Regions from separate parts of the Aquiflexum sp. genome, predicted to be linked through region 3. Evidence: riboswitches for the same ligand, from Rfam matches in the RefSeq annotation. Region 3 holds a riboswitch; each other region holds the start of a gene.
What was found. A riboswitch is a leader RNA that binds a small molecule or an ion and turns the genes downstream of it on or off. The one in region 3 is predicted to bind S-adenosylmethionine.

Region 1 (13,869 bases), on a different contig from region 3:
CTTCAGATCTTCATACAATTCGGAAATCCAGATTTTGTATTGTTTTGAATTTTCATTGACCCAATTGGGTTCATTTTCAGGAATGGTATCTAACTTCTTATAGGCCTCCATTTTTTCAATAAAAGCAATCACATAGGCTTTAATTTTGCCATGAAGCGCTACTACGAGACGGTCTTCTTCATCTTCCATATCTCTGATATTGTGCATGACATCTTTGATGTCTTTGGCGGCAAAGACCATTGTCCTCAAGGCCAACATCAGGGAAGTCAGTTTTTGTGCTTCCTTTTCGCTTAAGAATTCTTCTTGTAGAAGAATATGGTATTTGGTGATTTCATCCTCGAGGCTCTTGATCCGGCTATATTCTTCAAGGAGGTTCATGGGCTGGTAAAGGATTTTACGCCATATAGACATGCCATTTTCTTTCAATTCTCCGTTTTCCAAAACATTTAAAATGAAATTGACTGTACTATCATAAGCCAATAATATTTCTTTTTCCAAAGCTTCCAAGGCCACAGAAGGGACTTTGGTACTGACGTTTTTGATATACTTGGACAATCCCTGAGGCTCATCTTTCTTGAAAAGTTTTTTGAGAAATTTTTCCAATGGATTGATAAACGGATAAAATATGATAATCCCTATAACATTGAGGAATGTATTGAAGAGAACCAACTCCATTAAAGGGTCCTTGACCGAAAATATGGTCATAGTAAAACGAAGAACAGAATTAAGGAAAAGAAATACCAAGATCCCGGTAACTACATTGAACAGAAAATGAGAGAAAGCCAAGCGCTTTTTATCAGCTGTTCCTCCCAAAGATCCGATTCCAAGGGTAACAGTGGTTCCGATATTGGCCCCGATTACCATCGCAGCACCTTCTGTCAGTCCAATCATCCCGGCATTCATGGTGCTCAATACAATGACTATTGCCGCCGAACTTGACTGCATAACTGCGGTAATCACCAAACCTACAATTAGATACAGCCAAGTACCGAAACCTTGGAACCGATCCATATCCATTCCTCCCGTGACTTCCTCTATGGAGGTTTTCATAAAATCAAGTCCCAAAAAAAGCAGTCCGAATCCGATAGAAATTGCTCCAAAGTTCTTGAGGTAAGGCCTGCCTTTGAAGAAAAGAAAAAGAAAACTGCCAAAGCCTAAAAACGGAAGGGAAAATGCCTCTACACTTAATTTGAAGCCCAAAGTAGCTACAATCCATGCGGTGGCGGTAGTTCCTAAATTTGCACCCAAAACCACTCCAAGTGCATTTTTTAGATTCAGCACACCTGCTCCCAAAAAAGCCAATACCATCAAAGTCACAAGGGAACTGCTCTGTAAAATTGCAGTCACAAAAGTTCCTGTCAAAACTCCCTTCCAGGCAGACCCGGTAAACCTATGCATCAAATGTTTCAGCGAGTTACCACCGATTTCCTTGATTGCGGTCTCCAATTGAAAGATCCCCCAAAGGAAAATGCCTATGCCAGCAAAAAATTTCCAAAAGTCAAAGTCATCCTGATTCATAACCTTACAGCCTTAAACAAATATAGAAAGCTATGGTGACAATTTGAATGATTTAGGGTAAAGGTCGGTTTTTTAAATTTTTGATCATTTTTGGTAAATACCAAAGGAAAAAACCCGTAAAACAAAGCAACAGCAAAACCAAGGAAGTCAAAGTGCTGTAGGTGATTTTGGAAATTTCTGAATCTGATTCTAGCAAAAAATCGAAAATGCTTCCATCATGGATTTTTTCTATCATGTCAGAATTTCTTTGGCTGACGGAGAGTATTTCACCCGAAAAGCCATCCACTTGGATTTCGGTAAAATGTCTCTTGAATACAATCTTTGCTATTCCCTTTTCCGGTCTGACATCTACCCTATCTATCAGATCACTTTTTTGGAGACTGTCTCTTGCAAAAGTCTTTCCTATCTCCATCATTTTTTCCAAAGGAATCCAATTGGAAGGATTTTCAACTTTTGTACTTTGGGTTTTGGGTATAAGTCCCCATTCTTTTTTCCAAGCCAAAAGAATAGCTGTGACACCAATAACCACAAGAAAAAACACAAAGAATATACTTATCCATTTGTGGATCCGTCTGTAGAATCTGGTCTGGTAAGCTTTTTTGGAAATTTTACTCATAAAAAAATGTCGAATATCTGATTGATCTATCCTAAAAAACAAAAGTCATCTCAATGGAACACCACATTGGCAAGCTTCATCGCCTCACCGAATTCCATCCGATTGAGATCCAATTCATAGCCTTCCTGTTCCAAAATCCTTATCAATGATTCTGTAGCAACATTTCCTACTAGATCATCTTTGGCCATCGGGCATCCCCCGAAGCCCAGCATCGCACTGTCAAACCTGAAGCAGCCCGCCTTCAGTGCAGCCATGATTTTGGGTTCAAGGTTATCAGGATGCGTATGTAAATGCATTCCAAATTCTATTTTAGGGTAGGATTGTGAATTGACAGTAAACAATTCTGAAATCAGTTCAGGCTGTGCAGTACCGACAGTATCTGCAAAAGAAATGATTTTGATGCCCATGTCATCTAAATTTCTCACAAAATCTGCCACCAATTCCGGGGAATAGGGATCATTATAAGGATTTCCAAAACCCATGCTGAGGTAGGTAACCAAAGTTTTACCTTTGATCTCAGAGAGGTTTTGAATATTCTCTATTGCCTCCAAAGCTTCAGAAATTGACTTATTGGTATTACGTTGCTGAAATGTCTCTGAAAGAGATAGGGGAAAACCGAGAAAATCGATTTCCTCAAAATGACATGCATCTTCTGCCCCCCTTACGTTGGCGACAATAGCAAGGAGCTTGGATTTCGTCCCAAACAGATCCAATTGCTCTAAAACTTCAGCAGTATCCCTCATTTGGGGAATGGCTTTCGGACTTACGAAACTCCCGAAGTCAATGGTATCAAACCCAACTTGCAGCAGTTGGTTGATAAAAGCAGCTTTAATCGCAGTATCTATGAATTCCGCTCTGCCCTGCATGGCATCGCGGGGACATTCCACCAATTTGATCATTGCTCTAATGTAACGAAATCCCTTAAAAGACTTCTTTGGCTATTTTATAAGTGGCATCTGCTTTACTCATGGTGTAATAATGCAATACCTCAACACCGTTGGCAACCAACTCTTTGCTTTGATAGATAGCCCATTCGATGCCTACTTCTTTTACATCTGCATTGGTCTTGCACTTTTCGAGTTCATCCATCAAGGCATCAGGCATATCCAAGAAGAACGTCCTTGGAAGCATACTGATTTGACCCAAAGTTGTGATGGGCTTCAATCCCGGAATGATGGGAACGGTGATCCCCAAAGCCCTTACATTCTTTACAAAATCAAAAAATTTCTGGTTGTCGAAAAACATTTGAGTGACGATGTATTCAGCACCGGCATCTATTTTGTCTTTCAAGTACTTCAAATCAAATTTCATATTTGGGGCCTCAAAATGCTTTTCGGGATAGCCACCGACTCCCACACAAAAATCAGTATGGAAACCTGTTTCAGTTTCTTCATGTAGGTATTTCCCATGGTTCATTCCTATGATCTGCTTGATCAAATCTTTTGTAAACTCATGCCCATTGGGTTCGGGCTTGAAGCTTCCTTCATTTTTTGGGGCATCGCCACGTAAAGCCAAGACATTTTGCACCCCGATAAAATTCAGGTCAATGAGCGCATTTTCAGTTTCTTCTTTGGAAAAACCTCCACATAGCAAATGAGGAACCGCCTCAACATGGAATCTATTCATCAATGCAGCACAGATCCCGACAGTACCGGGACGCTTTTTGGTGCTCACTTTCTCCAAAAGGCCATTGGGATGTTTTTTAAATATGAATTCTTCCCTATGGTAAGTCACATCCACAAATGGTGGCTTAAATTCCATCAATGGCTCAATCCCCACCAACAAATCTTTCAGGCTTTGACCTTTCAATGGAGGAAGAATTTCAAAGGAGAACAAGGTTTTCTCCGCCTGCGCTATATATTCTGTAATTTTCATTTCTACTTTTCTTGGACTTGTAATGATGGTGAATAAGCTAAATTCGGTGATAACCAGCGTTCTGACTGCGCTTTACTGACGCCTTTTCGTTTGGCGTAATCTTCCACTTGGTCCTCCCCTATTTTGCCCAATCCAAAATATTTACTTTCTGGATGGCCGAAGTAAAACCCGCTAACAGACGAGGTGGGATACATGGCGAAGCTATCAGTCAAAGTAATCCCGACGGATTTTTCTACCTGTAGCAAATTGAAAAGCGTTCTTTTTTCAGAATGTTCAGGGCATGCAGGATAGCCGGGTGCCGGGCGGATTCCTAGGTATTCTTCTTTGATCAAAGCTTCATTTTCCAATATTTCAGATTTGGCATATCCCCAAAGTTCTTTTCTGACCAACTCATGCAGGTATTCCGCTCCCGCTTCTGCCAACCTATCCGCCAAAGCTTTCAGCATGATGTCATGGTAGTCGTCGTGGTTTTTTTGAAATTCTTCCAGTTTGGATTCAATTCCCCAACCTGCAGTGACTGCGAATCCTCCCATAAAATCTGTTTTTTCAGGATGTATATAATCTGCCAAAGACCTGTTGGGCACTCCTTTTCCTTTCTTGCCTTGCTGACGCAAAAAATGAAACCCAAATTCGGATTCCTTCCCATTCATAACAACTATGACGTCATCTTGATTTCTATGGACAGGAAATAAATTCACGACTGCCTTGGCTTGTAACCATTTTTCAGCGATTATCTGATCAAGCATCTTGTTGGCTTCATCATAAAGTTTTTTGGCTTCATGGCCGACTACTTCATCTTCAAAGATTTTGGGATACCTTCCTGTAAGCATCCAAGTAGAGAAAAACGGGGTCCAATCAATATATTTTCTCAGCAAAGACAAATCAAGGTCTTGAAAAACCGTTTCTCCCAATTTAGCCGGAACAACAGGTTCATAATTTACCCAATCGATATAAACTGGATTGGCTTTGGCTTCCTCATAGGAGACAAGTTGTTTCACCTGTTGTTTGGCCTCATGCTCGATACGAAGTTGTTGGTAAGTTTCTTTGATCTGCTTGTGGTATGCTGCTTTGGTTTCCTCACTGATAGATTCACCTGCTATCGGAACAGACTTGGAAGCATCAGTCACATGGATGACTATGCCGCTATAAGCTGGATCGATTTTAACAGCAGTATGGATTCTAGAAGTCGTCGCTCCCCCTATCAACAATGGAATCTGAAGTCCCTGACGCTCCATTTCGGAAGCGACATAGACCATTTCATCCAATGAAGGCGTAATCAAGCCGCTCAGTCCTATGATGTCCACCTTGTTTTTGATGGCCTCATCGATGATTTTCTGAGCATCTACCATCACACCAAGGTCAATGATCTGATAACTGTTGCAGGCCAATACTACACCGACAATATTTTTTCCAATATCATGTACGTCTCCCTTGACGGTGGCCAAGAGGATTTTCTTGATGCTACTTTGTTCGGCATTGTAATCCAAATCTCCGACTTTGGGCATGAATGGCTCTAGGTAAGCAACAGCTTTTTTCATCACCCTCGCAGATTTGACCACTTGGGGAAGGAACATTTTGCCCTCTCCAAATAAATCACCAACCACATTCATCCCATCCATCAAAGGACCTTCGATGACCTTGAGCGGGTTCTGGTATTTCAATCTTGCTTCTTCAGTATCTTCAATGACAAAGTCAATGATGCCTTTGACCAATGCGTGTTCTATCCTTTTTTCAACAGGAAACTCTCTCCATGCTTCGTTTACAATTTCTTTTTTTCCGGAAGCTTTTACTGTTTCCGCAAATGAAAGCAATTGCTCAGTGGCATCTTCTGTCCTATCAAAAAGCACATCTTCCACTTTTTGAAGTAGGTCCTTGGGAATATCATCATACACTTCAAGCATGGTTGGATTGACAATTCCCATATCCATTCCGTGCTGTATGGCATGGTAGAGAAATGCAGCATGCATCGCTTCTCTCACAGGATCATTGCCTCTGAAAGAAAAACTGACATTACTCACACCTCCACTGACTTTGGCTCCCGGAAGGTTCTGTTTGATCCATTGCGTAGCGTGAAAAAAGTCTAGGGCATTTTTTCTATGCTCATCCATTCCTGTGGCTACAGGGAAAATATTCGGATCAAAAATGATATCCTGAGGATTGAACCTGACGATATTTACAAGAATATCGTAGCTTCTTTTACATATATCAATTCTTCTCTGATAAGTATCGGCCTGACCTTTTTCATCAAAAGCCATAACGACTACCGCCGCTCCGAATTTTTTGATGGTTTTTGCCTGATGGATAAATTCGGCTTCCCCGTTCTTCAAACTAATAGAATTGACTATTCCTTTACCTTGGATACATTTCAATCCGGCAAGGATTATTTCCCAGCGGGAACTGTCAATCATGATCGGAATCCTACTGATTTCAGGCTCTGAAGCGATGAGGTTAAGGAATTTTTTCATAGCAGCCACACCATCTAGCATGCCTTCATCCATGCAGACATCCAATACCTGCGCTCCTCCTCTTACCTGATCCAATGCGATTTCAAGAGCTTCATCATATTGGCCGTTGAGGATCAGTCTTGCAAATTTCTTTGATCCGGTGATATTTGTTCTTTCACCGACGTTGACAAAGTTGATCTCAGGAGTGAAAACCAAAGGCTCCAATCCTGACAACTTCATTGCCTGGTGTTTTTTGATTTTACTCATCTCCTGCGTTTACAAATTCTATTTTTCTCGGAGCATATTTCTCCGCTATTTTCGCTATGGCCGCAATATGCTCCGGTGTGGTGCCGCAGCATCCTCCCAAAATATTCACATGGCCTTCTTTCAAAAAGTCTTCTATCTGTCCCGCCATTTCATTTGCACCCTGATCGTATTGGCCAAATTCGTTGGGCAAACCGGCATTTGGATACGCAGAAACAAGGAAGGGTGCATTTTCAGCCAAGACTTTAAGGTAAGGCCTAAGTTCTTTTGCGCCCAAAGCACAATTCAACCCTACACTGAACAAAGGAACATGGGATACAGAAATCAAAAACGCTTCTGTAGTTTGTCCTGAGAGTGTACGTCCTGAAGCATCTGTGATGGTTCCCGAAATCATGATGGGAATGCCTCCTTCTTCAGGATTCAAAGGGATATTTCTTTCTTCGAAAACCTCTTGTATTGCAAAAAGAGCAGCTTTTGCATTGAGAGTGTCAAAGATTGTTTCCACCAAAAGAATATCGGAACCACCATCCAACAGTCCCCTCACCTGTTCTTTATAGGCATCAGACAATTGGTCAAAGGTAATGGCACGATATCCCGGATCATTGACATCAGGAGATAGGGAAGCTGTTTTATTTGTAGGGCCCAAAGCACCTGCCACAAACCTCGGTTTGGACGGGTTCTTGGCGGTGGATTCATCTGCTACTTCGCGTGCAATTTTGGCGGACTGGAAATTGATCTCATAAGCCAAATACTGCAATCCATAATCTTCCTGTGCAATAGAAGTTCCACTAAAAGTATTGGTCTCAATAATATCAGCTCCTGCTTCCAAATAGGCCGCATGGATAGATTTGATGACATCAGGTCTCGAAAGCGAGAGCAGGTCATTGTTGCCTTTAAGCGGTTTGGGATGGCTGGCAAGTTCGGGGGTCCGGAAATCCTCCTCAGTCAGCTTAAAACGCTGAATCATGGTACCCATGGCACCGTCGAGGATAAGGATTTTATTCTTGGCTAGAGAGAGTAATAAATCGGTTCTGTTCATGAATATGGTGTATCAAAAACTTATGCGAGCAAGAACCGGAAAAAAGAATTCATTCTTCCGCTCATCTTCTTCCGGCTTTTCCGGAATAGGAATTAGCACCTTGTAAAATCAGGTTGCCAAGACTTCATAGGGCCTTTCCCTCAGTCTTTCTCGATAAGCAATTCAAATTTAAATGCAAAAATTGAATTTTGTGGTTTTTTATAGAGATTCTTTAATAGAATAGGTATATATTTCTTATATCTGTGAAATCAGAAACGATTCCATGAAAAAAGTTTAACCTCTAAAATTCCATCAATTCTGTCTTATGAAATTTGAAAACCTTCACACCAGATCCATTTCTTTTGCTTTATCTTTTATGTTTTTGCTTTTCACCTTTTCCTGTAGCACTCCTGAATCTCAAACCCAAAAAATTTCCGAGGATACTTGGGACGCCGAACAAAAGCTCAAAGACTTGGGGATTGTCCTGCCTGAAGCAAGTTCGCCGGTAGCCAATTATGTCAATGCGGTCAGAACCGGTAACCTGCTTTTCCTTGCCGGAAAGGGACCCGGCCTTCCCGATGGCTCTTATATAACCGGAAAGGTAGGTCAGGATTTGACCATTGAGGAGGGAAAAGAAGCTGCCCGTATGGTTGCGATTAACCAATTGGCTGTACTAAAAGCGGAATTAGGCGATTTAAACAAAGTCAAACGGGTGGTAAAAGTATTGGGAATGGTCAACTGTGGCCCGGATTTTACCCAACAGCCACAGGTCATCAATGGATTTTCTGATTTGATGGTAGAAGTATTTGGAGAAAAAGGGAAACATGCCAGATCTGCTGTGGGTATGAATGCATTGCCGATGAACATCGCCGTAGAAGTGGAATTGATAGTAGAGATCGAAGACAATTAATGCTTGATCCCTACACTTAGCTGGAAGTAGGGATTAGACATATATCCTGACATTGGCAAGTCAAGTAGTTTGTAATTGGCCAAAGGGATTTCATATCCGCCGTTAATTCCAAACATCAACTTGGAAGAATGGTTTGGAGAAATAGGTATTCCATATGCAACAAAAACCTCAGGCTTAGCCATCAGTCCTCCTTTTCTCAAAAACGCATCATGTAAAGGTTCTTCAAACAAACGGGGAAAATCAGGTTTGGCATTGTCTAGCAGGCTGTAGCGGATATTGCCATACCCTATACCACCCGTCCCTCCCAGTTCGAGGTTTTTCCTTTCAAAAAATTTCATCCCTACATTTCCATATACCCTTAGGCTGTTTAGGGTATGGCTTTTTGATTCGTTTGCCTCTTCTGAAAGTCCAAGGTTGTAAAAATCAAACCCATATAGTAATCCCTTGCTTTCCCCCATAACTTTCAATCCAATATTGTTTGGTCTTCCTTTAAAAGGAGCAAGTCCATTCTGTTCTAAGACTGCATTGAACTTATCCGGCTTTGTAAAATGAAATCCATAAATCAAATGGGCACCTATTGCAGCATCTTTGTAAAAGAAATTGTGATCGGGAATTGTAACCCCAGCTCCCAACCTTATGAAAGCACCACTTTGGGTACTGTTAAACCTGATTCCGTTTAGTTTCCAGGAATCCTCAAATGGACTAAAGGAATAGCCAAACCTTGCCAAAAGCTCAATCGCTTCCTCCCTTCCAGGAATAGGTATGTCGTAGCTCATCTGAAACCCAATTTCGGTAAGAAATCCTGTCATGTTCAGTGTACCTTTATGGAGATTGCCATCCCTAAGTATAAAACCATGTTCAGGATTCTGAAAAAATCCCTCAAGGTCTTGTTCAGGATTCTCTTGAAGCATCTGGAAATTTAAAAATCCTGTACCTACCGACATGTAATGGATCAATTGGAAATTTCCTTCTTCAGTAAATGCAAACCCCACATTTAGATTAAATCTCGTGGTATGGTAATCGATCTGGTATCCGTCAAAATTTGATTTTGGCCCGCTGTTTTGTAGTAGTTCCAAACCAAGTATAAAGTCATTGAATCTGGTGATATAACCAAAAGTTAGATTGGAATAGCTGTTCCTCATCGGAGAAAGCCCCTTATTTGCCAACATCTGGTTAAACTCCCTGAGGTTGGCGCCGGTTTTTCCAAATGTCATATACATCGTAGTCCTATTGGACTTCTGAATCTGGGAAAAAGAATGAAATCCAAAAGAAAATAAAAGTAGAAGTACTAAGAAAAGCCTCATACCATTTTGTTTGACTTCAAAATTATAATGAAAGAGATAATCGCTAGCTCCTTTTTTCAAATTTATGGCTTAAGGTATTTGAGTATTTTGGTATAAAGATTATCGGGGTTAAACGGTTTGCTGATATAATCATCCATTCCCACTTTATCCAATTGGTCTTTAACTTCAATCAACGAAGAAGCTGTCAGTGCAATTATTGGAACATTCCTCTTTTTTTCATCTTTCATATTTCTAATCAACTCAGCCACTTGGAACCCATCCATTTCAGGCATCTGAAGGTCAAGCAATATCAAATTAAAATTCTGCTTCATGTATGCTTCAATCGCCTCATTTCCGTCATTGGCCATTACCACATTCTTTACTCCCCACTTATTTAGAAATTTCTTGATCATGATCTGGTTTACCAGGTTGTCTTCTGCCACCAAGACACTGGCTTCTTGAAGGAATTGTAATCCATCAGAATGACTTTTGTCTGTAAGGATGGCTTTAGCATAGGGTTTTTCAAATGTTGCAATAAAAGTAAATCTGGTTCCTCCTTCTTCCCTCTGATAGGCTTTGATCTCGGCTCCAAATAATTGCACCAATCTTTTGACAATGGCGAGTCCAAGGCCTGTTCCACCATATTTTCTTGTTGTGGCTGCGCTTGCCTGAGTAAATGCTTCAAATACCAGGTCTAGCTTGTCTTTGGAAATTCCTATACCGGAATCCTCAAAATCAAACCGGATAGTAATTTTTCTTTCATCCTCCTTCTCATTTGTCAACTTGATTTTTATAAAACCTTTTTCAGTAAATTTTATGGCGTTAGAAACCAAATTATTGACTATTTGACCCAATCTCACCGGATCGCCAATTAGGTTTTGTGGTAAAGATGGATCAGTTTCAAATATAACATTTAGGGCTTTTTCCCTTGCTTGGTAGGAATAAGAGTGAAGGATTCTATTGAAAACATTATTCAATTCAAAATTGACTTTTTCAAGCTCAACTTTCCCTGAATCAATTTTGCTGTAATCCAAAATATCATTGATCAAACCTAACAGGTTCTCAGCCGAAAACTGCAAGGTTTTCAGGTTTTCAAGCTGATCCGGTCGGGGCTCATCCTCAATCAAAAGGTGCGCCATCCCAATTACTGCATTCATTGGAGTCCTGATTTCATGACTCATTATGGACAGAAACTGAGACTTGATTGTAGATGCCTGTTCTGCCCTTTCTTTGGCGTGGAAAAGTTCCTTTTGGGCTTCTTTAAGTTTGGTGATATCTCTTGCAATTCCGGTATAGTACATTTTTTTCCCTTCCTCATCAGTTACCAACTTCCCGTTGGAACTGAATACCCGATAATCTCCGGCAAGGTGCCTTAGCCGGAATTCGAGATATTGGTTTTCTTTAAAAAAATTCGGCTCGGATTTACTTCTTTCTGCAAACGCAGAAAGGTCATCAGGATGTAGAAAATCAACCAACCTCCGCCGCATCACTTCTTCTGAAGGATAGCCAAGGAATTGCTTGACATTAGGCGATATGTATGTCAAGGTCATATCTAAATCCAAGGAGAAAATGATCTCTGTGGATTCCTCTACAAGTTTTCTGTATTTTTCTTCATTCTTTCTCAGACTTTCTTTTGCCTGATGCTCCTCATTGATATCTCTCAATATCCCGAGTGCATATTCAATCTCTCCCCCATACATAATGGGACGCACTGTGATCTCATATACCCGTCGACGGAAAACGAGATGCTTTTGGATAATCTCATTTTTGAGCAATGCCCGGGTAACAATTGGTTGGATTTCGTTGAGATTGCCAGGATGGACTTCTGCCAAGGTCTTTCCTTCAAAATCCTTTGCCGTCATTCCCCAATCCGCAAAATTTGTGCCTTGAGCTACTATATACCTCAGATCCCTATCAATCAAAAATATACTTGTCCCGGGAATATTGGAAGCCAAAACCCGATACCTCTCCTGACTTCTGAGGATTTCTTCCCTATTATATTTCCTCTCTGTAATATCCTGTAAGATTCCTTCATGGACAAAAATTCGGCCCTCCGAATCATACACTTCCCGGGTTCTATCTTCTACCCATCTATATGAACCATCTCCCTTTCTGATTCTGTATTCTCCTGAAAAAGCCGGGATACCGTTTTCATTTTCTCTGGCATAATGGTAATCCAAAAGCCTGATCACATCATCCGGGTGAATCAAATCAAGAATACTCGTTTTCGAGTTTACCAGTTTGGAAGAATTATATCCAAACTGCCTGATATTTTCGGTAATATAAAGGATTCTGAAATTTTCATTCGGATCAACAGTAAACAATACAGCAGGACTGTTTTCTACAATCATTTGGGCTTTTCTTGCAATAGCTTCCTGCCTGACTTGAAGGGATAGGTTTCTGATCACAAAAGAATAACCGATTTTCTCCTGATCATCATTTAAAAATTGCTGAACTGAGACTTCATAGGGGTCCACTACTCCTGTCCTTAGCTTGAGTTGCATTTGTTTGGTGATTCCCTCATTGGATTTCAGGCTTCCCAAAAGCCTCTCCAAAGTGTTTAAATCTTCAAAAATAAACTCAAAAAGGTCTGTAATTTTCCCTTGAAAGTTTTCACTCTCTGCTATTTTACACTCTTTTAGACCTGCTTTATTAATATAAATTATTTTGAGGGAACCATCGGTTACCACGATAGGATCGTCCACTTGGGTCAGAATCTGAGACTGGAGTTTCAGATAGTTTTCAGCATCCTTTTTATGGGTGATATCCGAGCAATACCCAAAAACCTCTACCTCCTCACTGTCCCGAATCTCCCTAACCTGTATGGTGAAGCTTATGAATTTTTCCTTTCCCTCTTTGGTGAAAATACTGAATTCTCCGTAAGTGGTACTTCGGGTTTTGACTGCAATTTTTAATTTTTCAAGGAATTCCCTTCTATCACCTTTTTTTATTCTGCTCAAAAAGCCCGTAAAGTCTGAGGAATAAATATCCTCCTCCAAATCAAATATTCTCCTTAGCCCTGAAGAATAAAAAATCCTTCTTTTGGTATTGCTGAATCTCCAAGAGCCTGATTTAGCCAATATTTCTGTTGAAGCAAGGAGCTTTTCATTGCGTTCAAGCCTCTTTTTAATAGCTCTGTTGATAAAACTACCGGCATAAACATCTCCCAATTGCCGGAGAACATATTCATCTTTTTCGTGCCAGGCTCTTTTTTCATGGACAGCATCAAGTCCAAAGAAACCTATCAGTTTGTTTTCTGAAAAAATGGGAATCAGGACAAATGATTTTATTCCCTGTTGTTGGTAGATTTCCTTTTCAGCCTCAAAATTTTCGGGCATTAGATCTACATCAGGGACGACCAAAATTTCCCCTTTTCGAAGAGATTCGATTGTCAGGTTTTCGGCAGTGATCGGTAGGTTTTTGAGGTATTGGATCTGTGATTCAATCCCAGGGGCAGTCCATTCATAGACATTCTCGATTTCCTGCAGATCATCATGAACCAGAAAAATATAAGCACGATCGGCTTTTTCAAATTCTCCCAACATCATCAGAGACAATTTAAAAACTTCATCAACCTGATCATATCCTGCATTTACAAATCTCGCAGAGATCCTATTTATCAGATTCTCAAGCTCATATCTTTTCTGCAAAGATTTTTTGGCCTTCCAATATCCGGTGATATCCCGGGCACTGAATAAAATCCCGTTGATATTGGGATCGTCCAGTAAGTTTCTGCTGTAACTTTCTATATAGACTCTTTTCCCTCCAGGAATATCAACCCAAAAATTGATGTTAACCTCAGATTTTGAAGTATAAACCTGCTCCAAATCCCCCTCATCTATTTGGATAATGCCTTCGCTAATAAAATCTTTGTAGGATTTCCCAATGATTTTTGAAGTGTCAACACCCAATTTATCGATGACTGCTGCGCTTATAAACTT
Region 2 (4,633 bases), on a different contig from region 3:
CATGCATTTGCAGGCAAAAAAATTGCCATGACAACCACCAACGGTACATTGGCTATAGAAAAAACCAAAATTGATGCCAACCTAGTTTTACTAGGTGCATTTGTGAATCTAAAAGCCACGGCAAAATATCTCATTGGTCAGACTGAGGATGTTTTGATACTTTGTGCAGGTTGGAAGGGGAAATTCAATTTGGAAGATTCATTGTATGCAGGTGCTTTGGTAAGTAGTTTACATCCGAACTTCGATACAGACTGTGACTCAGCGATTGCTTTGAAAAGTCTCTATGAAAGCAATTCCCATAGGCTTCAGATATTTTTAGGTCAAGCTTCCCATGCCAAAAGATTGCAAAACCATAATATAGAGGCTGATATTGATTTTTGTCTCTCCATTGACATGTATGATATTGTTGGAATCCTATCAGGTGAAGAACTTATTGCTAAACATTCATAAGGCAACAAAAACCGAATTAAATTCTAATAATTACAGGCTTCATTCAGAAAGCAATCAATTTTACATACCTTTGCAGCATAGAAAATCCCTAATTTTAAATAGAAAATCAAGCCAAGCACCATGTCTGAGGTTAAACTATTCTCCGGAACCAATAGCATTCAACTAGCAGAAAAAATTGCCAAACATTACGGAAAACGTCTCGGAGACCTTACCCTCTCCAAATTCAGTGATGGAGAGTTGTCACCAAGTTACAATGAGTCCATTAGAGGCTGTACTGTATTTTTGATTCAGACGACCAATCCCACTGCAGACAACCTCTTGGAATTATGCCTGATGATAGATGCCGCCAAAAGGGCGAGTGCTTATAAGGTATGTGCGGTGATTCCTTATTATGGTTATGCGAGACAAGACAGGAAAGACAGGCCCCGTGTTTCTATTGCGGCAAAGCTAATTGCCAATATGCTTACCTCGGCAGGTGCAGACAGGATTATGACCTGTGACCTGCATGCAGGACAAATTCAAGGTTTTTTTGATATTCCTTTGGATCATTTAAATGGATCAGCTATTTTTGTGCCCTATTTGGAAAGGCTGGCCTTGGACAATATGATTTTTGCAGCTCCTGATGTAGGAGGCGTTGCGAGAGCAAGAGCATATGCCAAGCATTTCGAAGTAGAAATGGTCGTCTGTGACAAGCACAGGAAAAGGGCCAATGAAATCGCGTCCATGCAAGTGATTGGAGAAGTGGAAGGGAAAGATGTCATCTTAGTAGATGACTTGGTAGATACCGCAGGTACACTTTGCAAAGCTGCCCAGATTCTCATGGAAAAAGGAGCCATCTCGGTAAGGGCTATTGCAACTCATGGAGTTTTGTCGGGAAACGCCTATCAAAACATCGAAAATTCTGTCTTAAAAGAGTTGGTTATCACTGATACTATCCCTGTGAAGCAGGCTTCTTCGAAAATTAGGGTTCTTACTGTTTCTGATCTCTTTGCGAAAGCAATCCATGCAGTTACAGGAAACACTTCAATCAGTGCATTATTTATTTAGGATTACTTAATCAATTATATACAAACAAATTAAAAAATTTATGAAATCATTAGAGATTATAGGGTTTAAAAGAGCAAATCTCGAGAGTGGAGAATTGAATCAGATCCGTGAAGAAGGTAATGTACCTTGTGTTGTTTACGGTCCTGTCATCAAAGAACAAATCCACTTTTATTCTCCCGCCATCCTATTCAGAGACCTTGTTTACACACCTGATGTGCACATGGTTGACTTGAATATCGAAGGCATCAAAATGAAAGCTGTATTGAAAGACACACAATTCCATCCCGTAAGTGATGTACTTATACATGCTGACTTCTTGGCTTTTAGCCCTGATAGACCTATCAAATTTGAAATCCCTGTGGAGATTGTAGGAACTGCTCCCGGAGTTCAAAAAGGTGGTAAATTGGAATTCAAAACAAGGAAAATTGCTGTAAAGGGACTTGCTGCCAACCTTCCTGACAAAATCAGAGTTGACGTATCTAAACTTGACCTTGGAAAATCAGTAAAAGTGGGCGAAATTAAAGCAGAAGGATTTGACATCTTGACAAGTCCAAATGTATCGATCATCTCTATTGGAATCCCAAGAGCGTTGAGAGGTAAAAAAGCTGAATAATTCCGCTTCTTAATATCAATAATTCAAATCCTGCTTAGTCCTTAAGCAGGATTTTTTATTTTTGCTCAGCAATACAAAATAAGAATTGATGAAATACCTGATTGTTGGACTTGGGAATATAGGTCCTGAATATGAATTGACCCGACACAATGTGGGTTTTTTGACTGTAGACCGACTCGCCGACAAACAAGGCGTATCTTGGAAAAGCGACCGACTAGCTTTCAGCACCAACTTCAAATACAAAAGCAGGCAGATATATCTGATCAAACCAACCACTTACATGAATCTCAGTGGAAAGTCAGTGAATTATTGGATTAAGGAATTGGGTATTCCCAAAGAAAACATCATGGTCATTGTAGATGACGTGGCTTTGCCTTTTGGTAAATTGAGGATGCGCGGAAAAGGCTCTTCAGCAGGCCACAATGGATTGAAAAATATTGAAGAACTCACAGGAGGACAGGAATATCCGAGGTTGAGGTTTGGGATCGGTGACGATTTCCCAAAAGGAAGACAAATAGAATATGTCCTCGGCAGGTGGTCTCAGCAGGAAATCGATGAACTTCCGATTTTCATGGACAAAGCCATTGATATGGTTCTGAGTTTTTGCACTGTTGGGATCAACATGACGATGACTCAGTTTAATGATTAATTAGACATGAGATTTGAGACGTGAGACAACAAATCTTACCCAAATCCAGTATCCAGTATCTATAAATATCTATTTCAATCTTATTTCAACTTTATTTCTATCATATTTCCATTGAATTTCTACTTTATATCAGCCTTATTTCAATAGTATTTCTCTTCAATAAAAAAGTATTATGGAATAATCTTTTGAAATCAACTTTTTGGAAACTTACTTTGTGTACACTTCAGGCAAAGATTTATAAAGAAGAGGCAAGAGAACAGGCTCGCTGACCCTCTGGCAACCATCCCGACACATCGCGAAAGGTGCCAAAACCTGCCCAACTAATGGGACCTATAAATTAGACATTATGCAATTTCAGATTACCCTTCATTTATCGGAAACATTCGAAAAAATTAAGTACGAAGTACCAAGTACGAAGTACGAAGAAATACCACCGGTCTCGATCTCTATAAATTTTTTTAGTTGGGTGATAAATGCTTATATGAATTTTCTCAGGGCTTTTTCCCATTCTGTCTTTAAGCAAACCCATGTTTCCTTATTAAAAAAAATCTCTAACCTATTAACCAATAACTAAATACCATTCCCATGTCTCATTTCGAAACTGACGCCATCCGAATAAGTGCTTCCAAATCAAGCCAAAGGGAGCATTCCTCCCCTATTTACCTGACTTCTAGTTTTACTTTTGACTCTGCTGAGGAAGCCAGACAGATGTTTGCCGAAGAAATCGAAGGAAATATTTACTCAAGGTATTCAAATCCTAATTCTTCTGATCTGATTCAAAAAGTTTGTGCAGCTGAGGGTACAGAATCCGGAATTGCGACCTCCTCCGGAATGGCTGCCATGTTTGGAAGTATTGCATCCCTTTTGCAGCAAGGAGACCATATATTGGCTTCTCGCTCTCTTTTCGGTTCTACTCATCAATTGCTTACACGCATATTTCCAAAATGGGGAATTACTTCCACTTACGGAGATATTTCGGATTTTCAACATTGGGACAAACTTGTGCAGCCCAACACCAAGATGCTGTTTATAGAAACACCCTCAAATCCGGGATTGGAAATCATAGATTTGGAATGGGCGGGGAAATTTGCCGCTACCCACAATCTAATCTTAGTAGTGGACAATTGCTTTGCGACTCCATATCTTCAGCAACCTGCAAAATGGGGAGCTCATATCGTCACCCATTCCGCGACCAAATATATTGATGGACAGGGCCGGGTTTTGGGTGGATTGATTTTGGGCAAAAAAGAACTGATCAAGGAAGTAGAGTTTTTTACCCGGCATACCGGACCTTCGATCTCCCCTTTTAACGCATGGATTTTGTCAAAAAGCATGGAAACCTTGGCAGTCAGGATGGATAGGCATTGTGAAAATGCATTGAAAGTGGCTACCTATTTTGAAGGAAACAAAGAGATTGACTTTGTTAAATATCCTTTCCTCCCCTCCCATCCACAATTTGATCTTGCCAAAAAGCAGATGAAACAAGGGGGAGGCATCATTACCCTGACCTTGAAAGGAGGATTGGCAAGGGTACAGAAATTCATTGATTCCCTTCAGATGATCTCTATCACTCCAAACCTCGGAGACAGCCGCAGCATCATCACCCATCCGGCTTCTACCACGCATAGCAAACTCTCGGTGGAAGAAAGAGCTAAAGTTGGGATTTCGGATGGATTGGTGAGGTTGTCTATTGGTTTGGAGCATCATGAAGATATCATCAAAGACGTGGAAAATGCTTTGAACCATTCAAGATAAATTGTTTCAAAATTTCTTTTTTGAACTCCAAAAAGCACAAAAAAACTATTCATTTGTGTCTTTTGGAGTTTTTGGTACTTTTTGATTTTGGAAAATATTGGGATTTTATCCAAATCAGA
Region 3 (8,420 bases):
ACTGCCCGTATTCAATGAGAAAGGCATCATGCCCATAAGGAGATTGGATTTCTCTATATGTTCCTTTTGGGACGTGACTGGAGATAAATTGGGATTCTTCCTTGAGAAACAATAAATCCCTGTCCACACCGATTGCCAATACTTTGGAGGGTATTTGTTTCAAAACTTTTTCTGTTCCCCCGCGACCGCGTCCGAGGTCATGACTGTCCATAGCTTTGCTTAGCACCCAATAAGAGAATGCGTTGAACCTGTTTCCGAGCTTTTGACCTTGGTATCTGAGATAGGAAGAGATTCGGAAGTTGTCAAGTTTTTCTTCCGTATCGCTTTGCTTCAGTGCAAAATCTTCGGGATGCCTGTAGGAAAGCATGGCAATCGCCCTTGCAGCTTCCATTCCTTTTTTTCCGGCATCGGGATGGTTTTCTCCCCATGTACAATCGGATTCGATCGCCATCCTTTGGGTTTCATTGAAGCCTATGGTCCAAGGAGAAGTCTTGGCATTGGAAGCGAGGATGATGGTGTTTTTGACCTGATTTTGAAGAAGATAAGCCCACTCAATAGCAACCTGTCCACCTAGCGAACCTCCAATGACGGTATTGATGGTATTGATTCCAAGATATTCTCTGAGGTGATCCAATGACCTCGCCATATCTCTTGTGCTGAGATTTGGGAAATCGTAGTAAAATGGTTTTCCGGTCACGGAATTTTCTGAAAGCGGACTGCTTGACCCGTAGCAAGAACCCAAGAGATTGGCACAGACGATGAAGTATTTGCTTGGATCGTAAAACTTATCTTCTCCAACCATTCCATTCCACCATTCCTGAACTTTGGCATCACCGGTGAGCGCATGGATAACCCAGATGACATTGTCTTTGGCTGTGGTCAGACGTCCTTGGGTGGTATATGCCAGTTGGAATCCGGGAAGAGACTCTCCGGACTCCAAGTCAAATACGCCCTCATGCGTGTAGGTTTCTTGCGCCATATCAATAATCAGGTAGTTGCTTGCTACATTCATTACTCTACTTTTGGAATTCTATTCAGGCTAATTTGCCTTTAATTATTTAACTGTTAAAAGCTTGCTCTAAATCTGCTTTGATATCCTCAATATGCTCTATTCCCAATGAAATCCTCAAAAGAGTAGGAGTGACCCCTGCAGCGGCCTGTTCTGACTCACTCAACTGCTGATGGGTAGTTGCAGCAGGTTGGATGATCAAGGTCTTGGCATCGCCGACATTGGCAAGATGGGAGATGAGCTTGAGGTTATTGATGAAGTTGGAGGTGCTTTCCTTATCTCCTTTCAATTCAAAACTCAAAACCCCACCAAATCCGTTTCTCAGGTATTTCTTGGCAAGTTCATGGTAAGGAGAGGATTTCAAACCCGGATAATTTACCTTCTGTACTTTTGGATGAGCTTCCAGCCATTGGGCAATGGCGATTGCATTGTCTACAGTCCTTTGTACCCTAAGAGACAAAGTTTCAAGACCCTGCAATAATAAGAAGGAGTTGAACGGACTGAGTGCCGGTCCAAAATCTCTTAGACCTTCGGTTCTTGCCCTGATGATAAAGGCCATATTAGGAAGTCCCAAAGGATTGTTTTCTCCGAATATTTCCCAAAATTTCATCCCGTGATAACCTTCGGATGGCTCGGTGAATTGAGGGTATTTTCCGTTGCCCCAATTGTAATTTCCTCCATCGATGATTACGCCACCGATCGAAGTGCCGTGACCACCGATCCATTTGGTGGCGGAAGCGGTGACGATGTTTGCACCGTGCTTCAATGGCTGAAACAAATAGCCGCCGGCACCAAAGGTATTGTCCACTATGACAGGAAGGTCATGTTTCTTTGCCATGGCGGCGATGGCTTCAAAATCAGGGATGTTGAATTCAGGGTTTCCGATTGTTTCCAGGTAAATGGCTTTGGTTTTGTCGTCAATCAGTTTTTCAAATTCTTTTGGGTCATTTCCCTTGGCAAAACGGGCTTCAATCCCGATTCTTTTGAATGCGACTTTGAATTGGTTGTAAGTACCTCCGTATAGGAAAGAGGTGGAAACGAAATTTTCTCCAGTCTGTAAGATGTTGTTCAGGGCTAAAAACTGTGCAGCCTGTCCTGAAGCAGTCGCCAATGCGGCCACTCCACCTTCCAAGGCAGCGATGCGTTGCTCAAAAACATCCGTAGTAGGATTCATAATCCTGGTGTAAATATTCCCGAATTCTTTTAGGGCAAAAAGATTGGCCCCGTGTTCAGCGGAATTGAACACATAGGATGTCGTCTGGTAAATAGGCACCGCGCGGGAATTGGTGGTAGGATCAGGAACCTGCCCGGCATGCAATTGTAAAGTTTCGAAGCGATAGTTTGACATGGTATCTTTGGTTTATGTTGTGGTTAAAAATTATAGATTTATACAGGATTAAATTTAAACCTTTTGATTTAGTAAAAGAAAAAAATTATCAATGCATACCAAAAGGCATATAAATTTTTTATCAAAAATGCATTTAAAGATTCTTTAAAGAAAGGAAGTGTGAAAGAAGGGATAATCATGACGTTAAGAATTTATATTTCCAGGAAAGAATTTTACCTGGCAGGATTTGGCACCTTGGATTTTCCTGGTTGCCAGAGGGTCGCTGGGCCTGTCTCTTACCTCTTCTTTATAAATCCTTACACAAAAAGTGAAAGGATAATGCAAATTAATACCCCTGCGCTGTGAATTGCAAAATATCTATGAAATTATTTTTCAATTTGTTTCATAGGGATAATGTGCTTGTATTTTTATTGACCTCAATTATTGCGGGAAGATTTCCTAGTACTTGAATTTTTTTTTAATTCCGAATAGGGGTACCTCAGGGTTTGGTTGTCATAGGTGAAAGGACAAAATGTTATGAATGTTTCCATCTAATAATGACCATCAATTTAAAAATGGGATTTTGGGAATTTTCTGGAGAGTTTGGAAAAAAACTAAATCAAACCAACAAATAAATCTAATTATCATGAACACTATTAATTTGAAATCCAGAGTTTATATGAGCGTTTTGGGGTTTTTGGCCCTTGTAAGTCTCAATTCTTGTTTGGACAATGACCTGGGTACCGTTTCGGAAATCAACCAAGACTTCAGCGGCATTACCTCTGTGGAAGTTGAGGGAGCGTTTCTTGATGTTTCCTATGAGGGGCAAACAGGACAGCAGGAAGTTTCCTTATCGGCCTTGCTAAAATCTAATTCTGGCAAAAGGTATGAAATTGTTTACAATGTCATTGATGATACCAAATTGAAGATTGAAGTCAAAAAAAATGGGGGAATTTCCGGCAACCTCAAAAATGAGGGTTATATCAGGTTGACTGGGCCAAAAGCCATGCTGTTAGAACTTGAGGCGAGTTCTGGCAAAGTCACTGCCAAAGATGTGGTCAGTTCAGAGACAAAGTTACTTGTAAGCTCAGGAGAGATTTATGCCAAAAACATCAACTCCACCCAAACTTCATTGAATTCTTCCTCGGGTAATATTTATGCGGAGGATATTGCCGGAAAAGTGGAGGCTTCTTTATCCTCAGGAAATATTGAATTGGTACGTGTAGATGGCAATGTCAGTGCAGAAAGTTCAAGCGGTCAAATTAAACTTTCAGATGTAAATGGGATGGCAAATTTAACCATCAGTTCAGGAAAGATAGAGTTGTCAAAAGTAAAGGCTTTAGGAAAAGCTACTTTGTCATCCGGTCAGTTGTTTGCCACAGAAACAGGATTAAGCGCAGAAACTTCTCTTAAAGCCTCATCCGGAAATATTTATATCCAGACATTAAATGATTTGAGGGACTTCAATTTTAACATTAGCTCAGGCTCTGGATCTGTAAGGGTAGGCGATAGCCAAGCTTCAGGAAACTTGGTGATCAATAACGGATCCGCTTACACAATCCGAGGCGAGGTGAGCTCAGGGAAAATTGAAATAGTGAATTAAAAGACTTTTTCAATTTTGACGGCAGTACCCGCTGCCGTCACCATGAGCATTCCGTCTCTGATGGTCTCATAGTCTAAGTCGATTCCGACAATTGCTGTTGCACCAAAGGCCCTTGCCTGCATTTCCATTTCAGACATTGCAGTGGCTTTTGCTTCCCGCAATACCTGTTCATAGGCACCCGCCCTGCCACCGACAATGTCTGTGATACTGGCAAAAAAGTCTTTGAAAACATTGGCCCCAATTATGGTTTCTCCCGAAACTATGCCGAGGTAGGCAGTAATTTTATATCCCTCCAAACTTGGTGTTGTGCTTACTATCATCTTGTTTTTTTTATGGTTTATGATTTAACTCTTACGGAAATCCTCCCATAAGATGTTTGGTATTTTAGCAAAATTCTCAAAAAAATAAACCGTAGCTTTTTATGCTACGGTTTATTTTTGGCTTAAATCAATTTTCTTTAAGTCCCGGAGACCGTTGTAAAAACTCCTGATAAAGTTTGATATGTCTGTTGCTCATCGGCACTCTATATCCATCGATGAATACATGTCGAATTTGGGTTTTGGTTTCGAAAGGATCTCCCGTAGAGACAAATAAAGTGGCGTCCTTTCCCTGTTCGATTGAACCCATTCGGTCAGCAACTCCGAAGACCTCTGCTGCATTGATGGTGACAGCTTTTAATGCTTCTTCTTTGCCCATTCCATAAGCAGCCGCAAAACCGGCATTAAAAGGCAGGTTTCTTGTATTCTCAGCATCATTTGACCGGATGACAACTTTTACACCTGCTTTGGCCATTTTACCTGGATTGGTATAGGCCGCATCAAACCTGTCCGAATTTCTGGTAGGGATAGAAAGCATAGGTCCTGTGATCACTGGAATTTTGGAAGCAGCGATTTTATCAGCAACCCTCCAGCCTTCACCTACTCCTGTAAGGATGGCTTTCACATTTTTGGATTGGATCCAGTCAATTGCTAGGTTAATATCAGTGGCAGCATTTACTTCCACGAGCAAGGGTAATTCTCCCGCTACCACTTTCGCCAATTGCTCCATCTCAGGATAATAATCTAGTTCAGCATTGGCTTGCTTCAGCTGATGGAAGGTGACCGCTCTTTCCCAAATTTCATTCAGGGTTTTTTCAGCTTTTTCAGCTTCTTTTTTGATGTCCTCATCACTTCTTCTATCCCAAGTGCTTCGACGAGCTGAGGAAGGAAAATTGAGTACGACTCCTTTGAATCCCGCATACATCTGATCCGCTGTATATCCGTTGAGGTTGATCAAAGCGGCAGTACCCGGGAAAAGCCCTCCAGATGGAGTGGCCAAGGTGGTAGTGACTCCACTCACTCTTGTCACAGGAATAGCCACAGAGTTTGGGTTTACAGCCACTATCGCCTGCATGTTTGGCGTTACCTGACCAATTTCGACGTAATCCTGTGTTTCAGGTACAGAATTGACCTCTACCAATCCAAGCCTGCTACCGCCATCAAACATCCCCGGATATATAAAATGTCCGGTACAATCAATTACTTCTGCATCTCCTGCCGGAATATTTTTTCCGACAGCCTCAATTTTTCCATTGGAAATGAGGACGCTTCCGTTTTCAATATTTCCTTTGGTTACAGTGACTATGGTTGCGTTTTGTAATAAGAACCTCCCATTTCTTGGCTTTATAAATTCTCCATCAAACTGGGCATTGGCCAATAATGGTAAAACCAATAAAGCGACTGTAAATATGATCTGATTTATCTTCTTCATCTTCAGTATGTTTTGATCTTCCATTTAGATTTTAGTGTTCGTGGTCGAATAAGCTTCTACCAAAGTTCGTAAAGAAGAAATCTACCCCGTGCATACACTTGTGATCATGTTCTTTTAAGAATATAGGCTCTATGGATTCCGTTGCCGCTACCCTCAAACGCATGTCATTAGGATCCTCATTGATGTCAAAATATTTGACACCATCCACAAAAGTCATCTGTGGGATAGCATAAACAGACAGTGGATGTTCATTGAAAATGACCAGGTCTGCCTGTTTTCCTTCTTCGATTGACCCCACTTTATCAGCTATGCCAAGCTGTTTGGCAGGATTGATGGTGATGAGTGCCAAAGTCTGCTCATCCGTCAATTCTCCATAACGCTGTGCTTTTCCTGCTTCGTGGTATAGGTGACGGATCAGTTCTCCTGAATCTGAGTTGATAGAAGTTATGACACCGTTTTGTGTAAGGATGGCTGCATTGTATGCAGTAGAATAATAGACCTCAAATTTGTATGCCCACCAATCGGCAAAAACAGATGCACCCATAGTGTAAGCAGCCAATTCTGGAGCAACTTTAAAACCTTCATTGACATGGGAGAAAACAATTTTGGTGATGCCAAATTCTCTACAGACATTGATCAGCATATAGATTTCATCAGCCCTGTAAGAATGGCAATGGATGATGATTTTGCCATCCAGAATTTCCGCAAGAGTTTGGAGTCGTTCGTTATATGCTGGGGGAACGGGTGTTGCCCCTTTTACTTTCATCGCAGTATTATAGGCCTCCCAAGACTTTTTGTATTGAATGGCATCATTGAAGCCATTTCTGATTACCGCTTCAACACCCATTCTTGATCTTGGCTGTATGCCATTTCCCCTGCCATGAACTCTTGTAGGATTTTCCCCTAAGGCAAATTTTATGGTTCTTGCCGCATCTTTCATGATCAGGTCATCCGGAATACCGGATCCGTACCTGTGTTTGAGCGTAATGTTTTGTCCTCCAATGGCATTGGCCGAACCATGCATGGCATGTGAAACAGTCACGCCTCCTGCGAGAGCCCTGTATAAGCCGATATCGTAGGGGTCTATGACATCTGCCATTCTTACTTCCGAAGTAATTGGGGCAGTTCCTTCGTTGACCGCATCCAAGGCCACATGGGAGTGGGCATCAATGATTCCCGGCATGAGGTATTTTCCTTTTGCATCAATAGTCGGGATATTCTGTGCAGTAAGTCCCTTTCCTATTTTTTTGATGATGCCATTCTCCACTAGTACATCTGTATCTTCCAAAACACCTTGTGTAATGGTAAGGACAGTGGCGTTTTTGATCAATAACGAACCTTTCTGGGTTTGTGAATTTACCGGATTCCAACCCATCACCATTATAGCTGCTATGATATAGATTATCTTTTTCATGATTTCTGGCGATTAGCGATTAAAATAATTTGGGTTTCTTGATGGCATTCATCGGAAAGCTTCCATATTCTGACAACGATAGGTTTCCTGTGATTCGGTCCCCTTCTACTTCTCCGCTGACATTGACTACCAAAGCCATTCCACCAGCAGCTACATCAAATGAAAAGGTAAGACTGGAACCTGAAAGACTGATGTTTTTCATTTCCGAGCTGGTTTTTCCTCCCCCTGCGGGATTATCGTAGCTTATTGAACCTATATAGGAATTCCCCTCTTTTTTTATTTCCAAGGTACCTGAAGAACTTCCAGCTGGAGTATCAGAAGTATATTCCCAAAATCCATCTATTTCTACAGTCCCATTAGAACCGCTTTTTTCCCCATTGCCGTTTTTCTTGGGTTTGATTTCATAATCAAACATAAACCCATCTGCCACCACATGCTTGACCTGAGTGTCTTCGTTTAACAAAGGGCCACTTAGGATTACCATATTGGCTAACTTTCCTTTTTCCAAAGTCCCTGCAAATTTTTGGATCCCTAAGATATTTGCCGGGTTGATCGTAAGTGCTGCCAATGCAGTATTTTCTGTCAATCCGTTTTCGGCCATTAGGCGTAGATTTTTGAATGTGTCTCCGCTTTTTGCGCTTATAGTTGTAAAGCCGAATGGAATCCCCGCGGCTTCCAAAAATGCTGCCTGCTTCAGTGTGTTTTGATAAGCTTCCTGAACTCTTTTGGTTCTTGCCTGCATTTCTTCAGATAGTTCCTCCATTTTGGCTTTGGTTACTTTATCCTCAGGCAAATTGAGGTGAAGTAAAACCTGTGCATTTACAGCCTTGATTTCATTGGTCACTTTCTCAACATCGTGTACGCCTAGCAAAATAAGCCTGAAACCATTTTCTTTTTGTAAAGAAATTGCTCTTCTGATTTCTAGGTCGTTGGAAACCACAAACATCACAGGTATATTTTTATCCACTACAGGATAGAAAGCTTCATAAGTTTTGTTGATTTCGGGCCTGTTGAGCCCTGAATTCGACGCAAACAGCTTACTGTGTCTAGAAGACAATTCAGCATTTTTGTAGACATCCCTGAATTTTGCCATGATCCCAAGTGGTGTGCCGGGGTATACTCTTGCACCACCTCTTGCACCTTGGAATTTCACAACCATTGCAGAGTTTTGTGATAAAATATTGGTGGAGGAGGAATTTCCAAATACCACTATGGCCGTCTTTCCGGGGATCATTCCGCCATCCGGTATCAGCTGGACTATGGTAAATCCACTTTTTCTCCAATCATTCACCTGATTGTTTTTGGGATCATAGGTATC

Region 1: it holds a riboswitch for S-adenosylmethionine, as region 3 does, so the genes downstream of both, ACZFYI_RS05625 (homocysteine S-methyltransferase family protein) here and ACZFYI_RS10400 (O-acetylhomoserine aminocarboxypropyltransferase/cysteine synthase family protein) in region 3, are expected to answer to the same signal.
Region 2: it holds a riboswitch for S-adenosylmethionine, as region 3 does, so the genes downstream of both, ACZFYI_RS15695 (trans-sulfuration enzyme family protein) here and ACZFYI_RS10400 (O-acetylhomoserine aminocarboxypropyltransferase/cysteine synthase family protein) in region 3, are expected to answer to the same signal.

Annotation. Positions count from the first base shown of each region.
Region 1 covers NZ_CDSBKL010000056.1:644-14,512, reverse strand. Annotated here, with positions in the region: gene ACZFYI_RS05650 (Na/Pi cotransporter family protein) at 1-1,518, opposite strand, end outside; gene ACZFYI_RS05645 (PepSY domain-containing protein) at 1,571-2,134, opposite strand; gene ACZFYI_RS05640 (hydroxymethylglutaryl-CoA lyase) at 2,185-3,033, opposite strand; gene metF (methylenetetrahydrofolate reductase [NAD(P)H]) at 3,056-4,009, opposite strand; gene metH (methionine synthase) at 4,012-6,720, opposite strand; gene ACZFYI_RS05625 (homocysteine S-methyltransferase family protein) at 6,713-7,756, opposite strand; SAM riboswitch class I at 7,815-7,916, opposite strand; gene ACZFYI_RS05620 (RidA family protein) at 8,061-8,645, shown strand; gene ACZFYI_RS05615 (hypothetical protein) at 8,642-9,949, opposite strand; gene ACZFYI_RS05610 (PAS domain S-box protein) at 10,012-13,869, opposite strand, start outside.
Region 2 covers NZ_CDSBKL010000318.1:315-4,947, forward strand. Annotated here, with positions in the region: gene ACZFYI_RS15675 (2-phosphosulfolactate phosphatase) at 1-450, shown strand, start outside; gene ACZFYI_RS15680 (ribose-phosphate pyrophosphokinase) at 571-1,497, shown strand; gene ACZFYI_RS15685 (50S ribosomal protein L25/general stress protein Ctc) at 1,538-2,110, shown strand; gene pth (aminoacyl-tRNA hydrolase) at 2,199-2,759, shown strand; SAM riboswitch class I at 2,992-3,098, shown strand; gene ACZFYI_RS15695 (trans-sulfuration enzyme family protein) at 3,345-4,514, shown strand.
Region 3 covers NZ_CDSBKL010000147.1:314-8,733, reverse strand. Annotated here, with positions in the region: gene ACZFYI_RS10405 (homoserine O-acetyltransferase family protein) at 1-1,012, opposite strand, end outside; gene ACZFYI_RS10400 (O-acetylhomoserine aminocarboxypropyltransferase/cysteine synthase family protein) at 1,059-2,357, opposite strand; SAM riboswitch class I at 2,546-2,652, opposite strand; gene ACZFYI_RS10395 (DUF4097 family beta strand repeat-containing protein) at 2,983-3,939, shown strand; gene ACZFYI_RS10390 (YbjQ family protein) at 3,936-4,259, opposite strand; gene ACZFYI_RS10385 (amidohydrolase family protein) at 4,387-5,688, opposite strand; gene ACZFYI_RS10380 (amidohydrolase family protein) at 5,720-7,102, opposite strand; partial or broken gene ACZFYI_RS10375 (amidohydrolase family protein) at 7,122-8,420, opposite strand, start outside.